4 regions of the Bacillus sp. SH7-1 genome follow, and region 3 is predicted to be linked to each of the others. Evidence: predicted binding sites of a transcription regulator. Region 3 holds the regulator's gene; each other region holds the start of a gene.
What was found. Region 3 encodes Rex, which represses fermentation and respiration genes when NADH is low (regulators of the CRP and FNR family bind a similar motif). Its sites were predicted from a motif close to TTGTGAAATATTTCACAA; they were not measured.
Positions count from the first base shown of each region.

Region 1 (3,220 bases), on a different contig from region 3:
ACGTGTAATCTCATAGCCATATGTTTCACGGCGGCTAATGATTTCCAGCACACACCCTTCCAGTGAACCTTTCAGCATTTCAGTTAAATTTTCCATGTTCTGATCCTCCTTTACCCCCTATTCTGTCTGACTTATATTCAGTATTACAGAGTACTAAGGCGAATTTTTACTGAATAGCTTTTGAGTAAAACCACACTATTCAGTATTACTTATTACAACTACATTGTATGACTAAGTAGCGATAGATGTCAACTGATTTTCACAATTTTTCTAAAATCCGCTCTTATCTATTGTTTACTGAAAACATTTTGAGAAACAGCACTACTCAGTATCACCTATTACTCCTACATTGTATGACTGAGTAGTTGTAAATGTCAACTCGATTTTTATATTTTTCTAAAATCAACTATTACCTATCCCGCTAAGAAAAGAAAATACCCCAAAACAAAAATTCTACATTTTTGTTTTGGGGCGCTATAGGCTAGCTCTTCTTCTGAATAAGACAGATCATCCTTTTGTTACGATAACATCATATCCATATCTTCCGCTGCAGTTGTAATTAGTTTTAAACCGAATGTTTCCTGTAATACATCAAGCACACCAGGTGAAATAAATTCAGGCGCCTTTGGACCGATACGAATATCTTGAATTCCAAGACTAAATAGCCCAAGTAAAATAGCAACCGCTTTTTGTTCAAACCATGATAAGACAATACTTACTGGCAATTCGTTCACTTCACATTGGAAAGCATCTGCTAAAGCAGCCGCTATTTTCACTGTAGAAATGGAATTATTGCATTGTCCTAAATCAATGTAACGTGGAATCTCTGTACCAGGCACAACACCGTAATCCACATCATTAAAGCGGAACTTCCCGCAAGAAGTCGTTAAAATAACTGTTTCTGGAGGAAGTGACGTTGCTAATTCACGATAATATTCTCCGCCTTTTCCCGGAGCATCACAACCTGCGATAACAAAGAAACGCTTAATCTTTCCTTCTTGTACTGCCTCAATAATTTCTGGGGCTAATGATAATACTGTATGATGATGGAACCCTGTTACTAACTGTTCATCCGATTCCATATGTACTTCTGGAAGTTCTAGCGCTTTTTGAATCAATGGTGCAAAATCATCATTTTCAATTTTTTCTACGCCCTCTAAACCTGCAATATCATACGAAAAGAGTCGATCAGAGTATGATCCTTTAATTGGCATAACACAATTCGTTGTCGCTAATATGGCACCTGTAAATTTTTCGAAAAGACGTCTTTGATCATACCATGCCTTACCAATGTTCCCTTTTAAATGCTTATATTTTTTCAGCTGCGGATAACCGTGCGCTGGTAGCATTTCAGAATGCGTATAAATATTAATTCCTTTTCCTTCCGTTTGCTTTAATAGTTCTTCTAATGCAAATAAATTATGGCCTGTAACTACAATAGCTTTACCCTCTACATGGTTTTGTGTAATTTGAACAGGCTCTGGCACACCGAAGTGATTCGTATGTGCCTCATCTAACAACTCCATTACTCGTAAAGCTGATTTCCCAACTTTCATAGCCATATCAATATGCTCTTGTTCATTAAAATTAGAATTTGTTAATGTCATATACAGCGCTTCTTGCGTTGTAGCATCTACAAAAGCATCCGTATAGCCTAACTGAGCAGCATGTGTGCGATAAGCCGCAATTCCTTTTAACCCAAACACAATCGTATCTTGTAAACTTGCTATTGTTTCATTTTTACCACAAACACCTATTACTTTACATCCGCCTGTTGGCGTTTGTTCACATTGATAACAAAACATTATCATCCCACCCTCTCCCAATCATTCCTTACAACCTAAGCATAATACCCATTAGGAAAAAAGGATGTGATATCAATCACAATACTAAGTATAAATTTGTGACAGTTCATATTGTTGAAATAATATTTTTATTGAAGTCAAAAAAACCATTACATAATCCTGTTGTTAAAGTTTTCAAATAGCTAGACTATTACTGAATTACATATTTAACTTTCTATTTCATAGTACGAAATGAAAATTTCGTACTATGAATCTCTTAAGCAAACAGAAATAGACATGCAAAAACGCTATTCTTTCTTTTTATCATTCAACAGAAAGAATAGCGTTTTTTCATTTTGAAGACCTATCAATTTTTTGATTAAATATTTTATGAAAAATCACTTTATTTACAATACATTTACACTATCTTTACAATATTTACATTATTTATATGATATATTTATATAGAATCTACTTAAGCAATTTCATGTACATTGTTATCTTTATAATCTCTGATCTGATTGATAAGAGATTATGTTATATTTTCATACCAGGGGTGAATGAGGATGACTGAAACTTTAAAAACACTTATAATGCTTGATGCTACTTACGTCGTTATAGCAATTATGACGGTACTGGTATTTGTATACTTGGAATTAAAATCTCAGTAACGTATGCAGACTTCGCATTTAAATATAGTTAGAAGAAAGCGAGGAGAAAATTGTTTCTCCTCGCTTTTATATTCCCACAGTTTCTTATTTCAACAAATCCAATGTATGTAAAAGTAAATACATGTACGATTCAGTAAAAAAGATCACCCAAATGGATGATCTTTTTATAATTTATCTACATATTGCTTCGCTTCTAACAATGAAAACCCAAAAACTTCTCTTACTTTCTTAACTGCTGTAACTGTTTTTCCTTCTTCCATAAGCTGACGCAACTCTTTATTAATTTCAGGTTCTCTATCTACAATTCCCATTTCTTTCGAAATTAGCTGTAATCTATCTTCCATCCTCTTTAAACGTGCATCCGTTTTCTTTTCAATTCTATTTAATTTTTCAGTAATATAAATAAATCCAAAGACCGCTATCGGTATGATCATCCAAAATTCCATGACTATTCCTCCTCATTAGCTTTCATTTGTTTTATTTCACTAACTTATGTAAATTTTACCATAGGACACATTTAATGTATAATAGTAATATACAACACTGTTGATAAAACCTTTTATTTTAAGGGGGCACTTTATGAAAAGATTCTTTAAGACATTACTACAATTTGTAGTTCTTTCAATTGGACTACATTTATTATTTGATATCGTTGGCTGGCTTGTTTTCAATGCGCCAATTAAAAACAAAGTAAGCATTATTTCCTTACTAACAGCCTCATGGCTAATATACATGTACCGGGATAAATTTTTTAAAGCATTCACT
Region 1 covers NZ_QNUD01000007.1:57,701-60,920, reverse strand. Annotated here, with positions in the region: gene DN390_RS06620 (PadR family transcriptional regulator) at 1-96, opposite strand, end outside; gene hcp (hydroxylamine reductase) at 519-1,805, opposite strand; gene DN390_RS06610 (hypothetical protein) at 2,620-2,901, opposite strand; gene DN390_RS06605 (hypothetical protein) at 3,035-3,220, shown strand, end outside.
Region 1: a site for Rex is predicted at 1,870-1,887, ahead of hcp (hydroxylamine reductase). Genes of this name have one in related genera too.

Region 2 (3,220 bases), on a different contig from region 3:
TGAGTTTTTCCCATACGAGCCACATCCAAGCGTAAGTGATGGAATAAACCCATTATATATGTCACCGATCCCTCCTTGTGATGAAGGGGCATTTACAATGAGGCGGCAAGCTTTCATGCGTAATCCAAATTGCTTTTGCACTTCTTTATTTACAGAATGAATGACTGCTGAATGCCCTAAACCACCGAGGCTTAACATTTCTTCGCAATATGTAAATCCTTCTTCTAATGAATTTGCTTTTACACAAGCTAATACTGGACTTAACTTCTCACGAGATAGTGGATATGCTGCTCCGATACCTTGTATTTCAGCTACAAGCATTTTTGTATTTTTAGGTACAGTAATTCCAACTAATTCGGCAATATACTGTGCTGATTTCCCTACAATATTACTATTTACTGCACATGTATTTTCATTAATAACAAGCTTTTCTAATTTTCTTCTCTCTTCCTCAGTTACAAAGTAACAATCATTTGCAATCATTTCTGTTTTCACATCATCATAAATTTCCTTGTCTACAATGATTGCTTGTTCTGATGCACAAATCATACCGTTATCAAAAGTTTTTGATAAAATCAAATCATTAACCGCTCGTTTTATATGCGCTGATTTCTCTATATAACATGGTACATTACCAGGACCTACACCTAGCGCTGGTTTTCCAGTAGAATAAGCTGATTTCACCATACCTGCTCCTCCAGTTGCCAAAACAAGCGCAACACCTTCATGGTTCATTAATTGTTTCGTTGCTTCGACTGAAGGTTTTTCAATCCACTGAATACAATGTTTTGGTGCCCCCGCCTTCACCGCTGCATCGTATACTGTTTTCGCGGCTGCAATAGAACAGTTTTGTGCGGAAGGATGAAATGCGAAAATAATTGGATTTCTCGTTTTTATCGCGATTAATGCTTTAAACATTGTTGTCGATGTCGGATTCGTTACCGGCGTTACCCCAGCTACTACACCGACAGGTTCCGCAATTTCTATTATTTCTTCATGAGGATCTTCGTGAATAATCCCTACTGTTTTATCTTTCTTTATGCTATGCCAAATATATTCAGTAGCAAAAATATTTTTAATGCATTTATCTTCATATACACCACGCCCTGTTTCTTCAACAGCCAACTTTGCAAGTGGCATATGTTGATCAACACCTGCTAATGCCATTTCATGAACAATGTTGTCAATTTGCTCTTGTGTAAAACTTTCTAATGCTTGTAAAGCCTTTCGACCGTTATTCACTAACGTATCAATCATCTCTTTTACTTCCTGCATTTCATTTACAACTTTCTCTTTGACTACCATGTAAATTCCTCCTATTCTGCTATCTTGGACTAAATAAGACCCTATAGGTCACAATAAGTCCCGATTAGCGTAAAAAAAATAGAGTTGCTTTCCTACATGAACTTCATTGTTTGTGAAACATTTCACATGATTGTTCGTGAGTAACACTTCATGAATTCAATATACATGAAATCATTTCATTTGTGTATGTCTATTTTGTGAAATATTTCACAAAATGATGTGATAAAAATGCACTGCCTATATTAGCAGTGCATTTTTACTATGCTAACGCTTGTGCTAAATCTTCAATTAAATCTTCTCCGTCTTCAATACCGACAGAAATTCGAATTAATGTATCTGTAATTCCTAATTCTTTGCGGCGATCTGCCGGGATGGATGCATGTGTCATTTGAGATGGGATAGAAATTAAACTTTCTACTGCTCCTAAACTTTCAGCCAATGTAAAGTATTGTAATTTCTCAAGTACTTTATTTAATGTTTCTTCGCTATCTACATCAAATGAGATAATCGCACCAAATCCATTTGCTTGTTCTGTTGCTAATTCGTGGTTTTGATGTGATGCAAGACCTGGGTAATATACTTTATTTACTTTTGGATGATTATTTAAGAACTCAGCAATAGCGCGTGAATTCGTTTCATGCTCTTCCATTCGAATTCCTAATGTTTTTAAACCACGAAGTAGTAAGAAGCTATCTTGTGGGCCAAGAATGCCTCCTGTTGAGTTTTGTACAAAGTGAAGGTCTTCTGCTAATTGTGGGCTATTTACAACTACTAAACCTGCAACTACGTCACTATGACCTCCTAAATATTTCGTTGCACTATGAAGTACAATGTCTGCTCCTAAAGAAATCGGCGACTGCCAATATGGCGTCATGAATGTGTTATCAATAATTGTTAATAAATCTTTCTCTTTAGCAAGAGTAGATATTTTTTTAATATCAGTAATTTTTAGTAGTGGGTTCGTTGGTGTTTCTACATAAATTGCTTTCGTATTTGGACGAATCGCTTCTTCAACTTCTTCTAGATTTGTTGTATCTACAAATGTATGCTCAATACCGAAGCGATTTAATACTTTCGTAATCACGCGATACGTTCCGCCATACACATCATCTGTTAAAATAACGTGGTCACCTTTTGAAAACAACATAATTGTCGCTGTAATAGCAGCCATTCCTGAACCAAATGCAAATCCAGCATGACCATTTTCTAATACAGCAATCATTTCTTCTAAAGCAGCACGTGTTGGGTTGCCTGTACGTGAATATTCATATCCTTGATGCTTACCAACTGCTTCTTGTTTGTACGTACTTGTTTGATAAATCGGTACGTTTACAGATCCAGTTGAAGGTTCTCCTATGCGAATACCATGAATTAACTTTGTCTTTGCTCTCATTTTTTATTCCCATCCTTTGTATATGTCTTTACTTAAATAGCGCTCACTACTATCAGGAAAAATCGTTACAATATTTGTACCTGGCGCCGCTTTCTCTGCTTCAAGTAAGCTTGCATGAAATGCTGCTCCTGAAGAGCTTCCAACGAGAAGACCTTCCTTCTGCGCTAATTCTTTCACTCGTAAAAATGCATTTCGATCAGAAATTGTATGAATTTCATCAAAATAAGATGTTTTCAAAAATGGCGGGATGAATTCAAGGCCAATCCCTTCTGTTTCATGCGAGCCAGCTTTACCACCATTTAAAATAGATCCTTCTGGTTCCACAATAACCGTTTTTATATCTACATTTTTTTCTTTTAAATAAGATGCAGTCCCCATGAATGTACCACCAGTTCCTGCTCCTGCAACAAATATATTAATCTCTCCGTTAAGTGCCGACCAAAGTTCAGGACCTAGTGTTTTGAAATAAGCACGAGGATTTGCTTCATTCGCAAACTGACTTGGAGAGTATGAATTCGGTAT
Region 2 covers NZ_QNUD01000005.1:313,174-316,393, reverse strand. Annotated here, with positions in the region: gene adhE (bifunctional acetaldehyde-CoA/alcohol dehydrogenase) at 1-1,305, opposite strand, end outside; gene DN390_RS04940 (bifunctional cystathionine gamma-lyase/homocysteine desulfhydrase) at 1,565-2,698, opposite strand; gene DN390_RS04935 (O-acetylserine dependent cystathionine beta-synthase) at 2,702-3,220, opposite strand, start outside.
Region 2: a site for Rex is predicted at 1,501-1,518, ahead of adhE (bifunctional acetaldehyde-CoA/alcohol dehydrogenase). Genes of this name have one in related genera too.

Region 3 (3,220 bases):
TGCATATTTTGAGAAGATGATAAGATCACCTGCTGCTACCTCTAAAGCAACACGCTCACCATTTTCAAGCACTCGACCAGTACCTACTGCAATAACTTTACCCTCTTGTGGTTTTTCTTTTGCTGTGTCTGGTAATACAATACCACTTGCTGTTTTTTCTTCCGCTTGAACAAGCTCAATTACAACGCGATCACCTAATGGCTTTAGCATGAACAATAACCTCCTCATTTTGTTATGTAAATTTTATTTATTAGCACTCAGGTCACCCGAGTGCTAACACACTTATAATAATAAATAATCTCAATTTCTTTTGCAAGTAAAAAAATCATAATTTTTTCGCAAATTAAGCTATAAACTTTTCTATATAGAGTTCCTCTTCTTCTACCTTTACTATATGAATCGTTGTTTCCACTACTCGTATGTTACAATATGAAAGGACACCCTAAGTTGTTTTCGCTACACACACAACTTTCTCCTGTCTTCTATTATAATTTCAAACAAGGATTTACAAAAAAAACATAATGTAAGTAAAGTTTATATCGTAGGTAGCATCTTTACATGTTATCCTACCTTATCTCATACACTAGAGTTAGAAAGGATGGTTAAACCATTTGAAAAAACAATATTGGTGGGTTATCGTTACATACATTTTAATGCAGTTATCATCAATTGCTGGATTACCACTTCTCCTGAAAACTGGACTTTATGATAACAGGGGATTCACTAGGGAAGAGAAATTTCAACTCATAACTGGTCACTGGGCAATCATTAGCTTCTTTATTGCATTATGTATCGTACTTTGGTTACTTAGAACAGATATTCGCGACAGACATTTAGATACAAAGCGTTCTACTGTTCCAGCTACGATCGGTTGGATTTTTATCGGGTTCTTCTTAGCATTTTTCTCGCAAAGTATTGCTGGTATGATTGAAATGTATGTATTAGGTATTAAACCTGGATCTGAAAATACAGCAAGACTCATGGATATCGCAAGAACGACACCTTGGTTCCTTATCGTCATCTCTATAATAGGACCTATTTTGGAAGAAATCGTATTTAGAAAAATTTTATTTGGTACACTTTATAAGAAGTTTAACTTCTTTATTGCCGCTATCATTAGTTCCCTTGTATTTGCGGCGATTCATTTTGATTTTACTCACTTATTGGTATACACTGCTATGGGGCTCGTATTCGCCTTCTTATATGTAAAAACGAAGCGTATTATCGTTCCGATTGCAGCTCATGTTGCAATGAATACATTAGTTGCAATTGCTCAAGTTTTAGTGAGTAACGAACAAATTCAAGAAATGATTAAAGAAGCTGAAGAAATGCAAGGCTTTATCGGAGGATTTTTAGTATGAGAAACTCACCATTGTTCATGGCTGCATTGTACTTCCTTCTAGGATGTATCTTTACACGCTTCGCCATTACGAACGTAACAGATACAATTTGGAATATGTGGACAATACTATTTGCAGTTATGGCAACGATTGATTTTAATTTGGCACTTCGCCTTATCTTAGTTAAATTCACAAAGAAAAAACAATAATAAAACGCAGAGGTCGCTTCCTCTGCGTTTTATTGTGGATAATTTTTTAAAAAGTAAACAAGTGTTTGTAACTCCACTGCTAAATCAATATGATGAATTCTTATATTGTCTGACACATTTAAGCGTGCTGGTGTGAAATTCAAAATACCATGCACGTTTGTTTCTGCCAATCTATCGGCTACAGATTGCGCTACTGTAGCGGGTACTGTTAATATTGCCACTTGTATATCAGTTGATAAACGTTCTTCTAATTCATCTAAGTGATATACAGGAATGCCTCCGATTTCTGTTCCAACTTTCTCTTCACTAACATCAAACGCCATTTCAATTTTTGTATTATTGTTTTTCGTGAAATTATAATGTAAGAAAGCGGTCCCTAAATTACCTACTCCAATAAGCGCTACACGTGTTATATCATCTTGGTCGAGTGTTTCACGGAAAAATGATAATAAATAATTTACGTTATATCCATATCCTTTTTTCCCTAACGCTCCAAAGTATGAGAAATCTCTTCGAATTGTTGCGGAATCAACCTTTACCGCTTCACTTAATTCGGCAGATGAAACACGTTGCTTACCAGACAGAGATAAGTTTTGGATAAATCGATAGTATAGAGGCAATCTCTTAGCAGTGGCTTGTGGAATTTTCTGCTGCTCCATATAACCTCTCCTCTCTTCCTATCTTTATTCATATGCTTTAATCAAATACAGAAGTTTAGCACTTATTAAATTCCTTGTATAATAGAAAGAAGAAGTATTCTCTCTGTATTTTAAACTATACACTATTTTTAGTATGATTGAGAAATATAAACATGGCAAAGTTAAGAAATTATTTGAGGTGAAAACATTGATTTTATTACAAGTAAACGCGCTTTCGAAATTATACGGTGCAGAAACGATTCTTGCAAACATAAAATTGGAAGTTCAAACGAAAGATCGTATCGCATTAGTCGGACGAAATGGAGCCGGAAAATCTACATTATTAAAAATAATAGCTGGTGAGCTATCTCATGATGGTGGCGAAATTATAAAACCGAAAGATGTCTCAATCGGATATTTAGCCCAAAATACCGGGTTAGAAACGTCTTTAACAATTTGGGATGAAATGTTAACCGTCTTTACACACTTGCAGCAAATGGAGACAAAACTTCGAAGGCTAGAGCAAGAGATGGGAAAAGAAGAAAACTTTTCAAACGAGGCTACATATGAAAGATTATTAGCTGATTATGACCAATTACAATTAGATTATAAAGATCAAGGTGGCTATCAGTACGAAGCAGATATCCGTTCGATTTTAAGTGGTCTTGGCTTCCCAGTTGAAACGCACCAGACGACGATTTCTACATTAAGCGGTGGACAAAAAACACGATTAGCTCTCGGTAAATTATTATTAACGAAACCAGACCTACTTATTTTGGACGAGCCTACAAACCATTTAGACATCGAAACATTAACTTGGCTTGAACAATATTTACAAGGTTATCCTGGCGCAATACTAATCGTTTCCCATGACCGTTATTTCTTAGATAAACTTGTTACACAAGTATATGAAATTTCGAATAAAGAAAGTAGACGATTTGTTGGTAACTACAGTAAATATTTAGACTTAAAATCAGCACTATACGAGCAAGAAATGAAACGTTATGAAAAACAACAGGATGAAATCGCTAAG
Region 3 covers NZ_QNUD01000031.1:9,831-13,050, forward strand. Annotated here, with positions in the region: gene groES (co-chaperone GroES) at 1-210, opposite strand, end outside; gene DN390_RS22635 (CPBP family intramembrane glutamic endopeptidase) at 612-1,361, shown strand; gene DN390_RS22640 (YdiK family protein) at 1,358-1,549, shown strand; gene DN390_RS22645 (redox-sensing transcriptional repressor Rex) at 1,579-2,208, opposite strand; gene DN390_RS22650 (ABC-F family ATP-binding cassette domain-containing protein) at 2,396-3,220, shown strand, end outside.

Region 4 (3,220 bases), on a different contig from region 3:
TGTAATATTCTTTTGTGCAGGTATTTAATTGCCTCAATTCTATATATTCATTAAAGTTGATGAGTTCTATTTCACATTCTTTTAATTCTCTATTTGGTCCACCCCAATTATGCTTTGAGTACTTGTATATTGCCATACACTGACCATTCAGTGCGCTAATAGGAATTTTATAAAATAGCTTATTTGTATGAATGTTTACTCCTATTTCCAATAATACTTTATAAATCTCATAAGGATGCAGTGGTAAAAAATGCACAACATCATTCCATAAACATTCTAATTTGGGTATTTTACGTGTTAATAAGTGTTCTCTTTGAGTATGATCTTTATATTTTTGTATATACTCACCATATAAATTTGGATATACCCTTTTCAATTCATTTAATGGGATTAAATATTCTCCTTTTAGTTCTTCTGGTACCATATGATAAACATATTCCATAAATACCCCCTATAAAAGATATACTTCCAACTACCCAAAAGCGAACTTAGATTGATAGAATATAAATTTGTATACAATCTAAATCATAATAATGCCCTGTGGATAATTTCCTACTCAAAAAATTCTTCGCCATCCGCTCTATAATGTCCTCTGTTAAATACCACTCCTATTATTCTCAAAACTGACACATTATAAGTGATTTCAATCACCACATTGTTTTTCATTTATCGCTATTCTTAATTTAGATATTACATTCAAACTTTATGGAGGCATTCATATGGAACATACATTTACTGAAACTTCTATTGTCGGTGAGATTGTTACACAATTTCCGAAAGCTAGTGATCTTTTTAAATCATATAGAATTGATTTTTGTTGTGGTGGTAATAAACCACTTATTGATGCAATTCATGAAAGAAATTTATCAGCAACAGAAGTACTTACAGAGTTAAATACGCTTTATCATAATATGAAACGATTAAATGCATCTGAAATTGATTGGAAAAGTGCTTCTTATCGTGAATTGATTGATTTTGTAATTCATAAACATCATCGTTATTTAAATGAAGAGTTACCGCAGTTAAGTCCATATGTGACTAAAGTATTACGTGTTCATGGAGCCAATCAGCCGCATTTAGCTCAAATTCATAAGCTATTTCATGAACTTAAAATGGAATTAGAACAGCATTTAATTAAAGAAGAAACAGAAGATTTCCCATTAATTTTAGAATTTGAAAAAAATCCAACTGATGAAAACTATGCAAAGTTACGTAAAGTAGTAGATGAACTAGAAAATGAGCACAATCATGCCGGAAATATTATAAAAGAACTTCGTAAAGTAACAAATGACTTTACCCCTCCAGAAGAAGCTTGTGGTACTTATCGACTTGTTTATCAACGCCTTGAAGCGTTAGAGTCTGATTTGTTTGAGCACATTCATTTAGAAAATAATATTTTATTTCCACGTGCCATTACGAGAGCATAAATAAAGTGCAGGACATGAGTATACATACTTATGTCCTGCTTTTTCATTTCACAAAAAATATCCACATCCACCTCACACAAATCCGAATTTTAACAATTTGTGAATCATTATAAAAATGTGATAAATATCACATCTCCCCCTTTCTTGATTTTCTATAATAAAAATATAATCCTTTGTTCAATATTTCACATAAAAAGGGGAAACGAAAATGAAAAAACGTTTAGTTATGATCGGAAATGGTATGGCTGGCATACGTTGTATGGAAGAAATATTAAAACATGATAGTGATTCATATGAGATTACTATTTTTGGAGATGAACCACATCCAAATTACAATCGTATTATGCTCTCTCATGTTTTACAAGGCAAAACAAATATGCAAGATATCATTATGAATGAATACAGTTGGTATGAAGAAAACGAAATAACTTTGTATACAAATGAAAAAGTTCAAAGTATTAACCGAGAAGAAAAAATTATTATGACAGAAAAGAATCGTACTCTTACATATGACAAGCTTATTCTTGCAACAGGTTCTAGTGCTTTTATTTTACCTGTTGAAGGTTCCACTCTTCCTGGTGTAACAGGATTTCGAACTATTGAAGATACACAGTTTATGATTGATACTGCTAAAGAAAAGAAAAAGGCGGTTGTCATTGGTGGTGGATTACTTGGTTTAGAAGCCGCAAGAGGTCTTATTGACTTAGGAATGGAAGTACATGTTGTTCATTTAATGCCTAGCTTAATGGAGCAACAATTAGATACGAAAGCAGCTTCTCTTCTGCGTGAAGATTTAGAAGCACAAGGCATGAAGTTTCTAATGGAAAAGAAAACTGTAAAAATTATTGGTACAGACTATGTTGAGGGCATTCAATTTGAAGATGGTGAAGTTGTAGATTGTGATTTAATCGTAATGGCTGTCGGAATACGACCAAATACGCAAATAGCAAAAGATGCTGGTTTAATTGTCAATCGCGGCATTGTAGTTAATGACTATATGCTGACAAATGATGAATCCATTTATGCAGTTGGCGAATGTGCAGAACATGATGGTATTGCATATGGACTTGTTGCCCCTCTTTATGAACAAGGTGCAATATTAGCAAAACATATAACAAATTTACAAACTGATGGATATACGGGTAGTATCGTCGGTACGCAATTAAAAGTTGCTGGTTGTGATTTATTCTCTGCAGGCCAAATTTATGAAGATGATCAAACGAAAGCAATATCCATCTTTGATGAATGTAAACGTTCCTATAAAAAAGTATTAATTCGTGACAATAAAGTCGTTGGTATCGTTTTATATGGTGACACAGCTGATGGTACACGCCTCTTTAGCATGTTAAAGAAAGAAGAAGATATACAAGAATATACACCAGCTTCCCTTCTTCACAAAGCTGGTGAAGAATGTGAACTTGATGTTGCTACAATGAGTGCGAATGACACGATTTGTGGATGTAATGGTGTTACGAAAGGTACAATCGTACATGCCATTTTAGAACAAGAATTAACGACTTTCGAAGAGGTAAAAGGCTGTACGAAAGCCGCAGGATCTTGTGGTAAATGTCGTTCGCTTGTAGAACAAGTTTTATCTCATACACTTGGAGATGCTTTTGATGCCTCAGCGCAATCTGCCGGTATGTGTGGATGTACACCTTTATCACGTGATGAAGTGGTAGCGGCGATTCATGAGAAAGGCTTAAAATCTCCAAAAGAAGTAAGAAATGTGCTTGGTTTTGCACATGAAGACGGCTGTTCAAAATGTCGCCCTGCTTTAAACTACTATTTAC
Region 4 covers NZ_QNUD01000015.1:162,096-165,315, forward strand. Annotated here, with positions in the region: gene DN390_RS14625 (group-specific protein) at 1-442, opposite strand, end outside; gene ric (iron-sulfur cluster repair di-iron protein) at 720-1,427, shown strand; gene nirB (NADPH-nitrite reductase large subunit) at 1,636-3,220, shown strand, end outside.
Region 4: a site for Rex is predicted at 1,601-1,618, ahead of nirB (NADPH-nitrite reductase large subunit). Genes of this name have one in related genera too.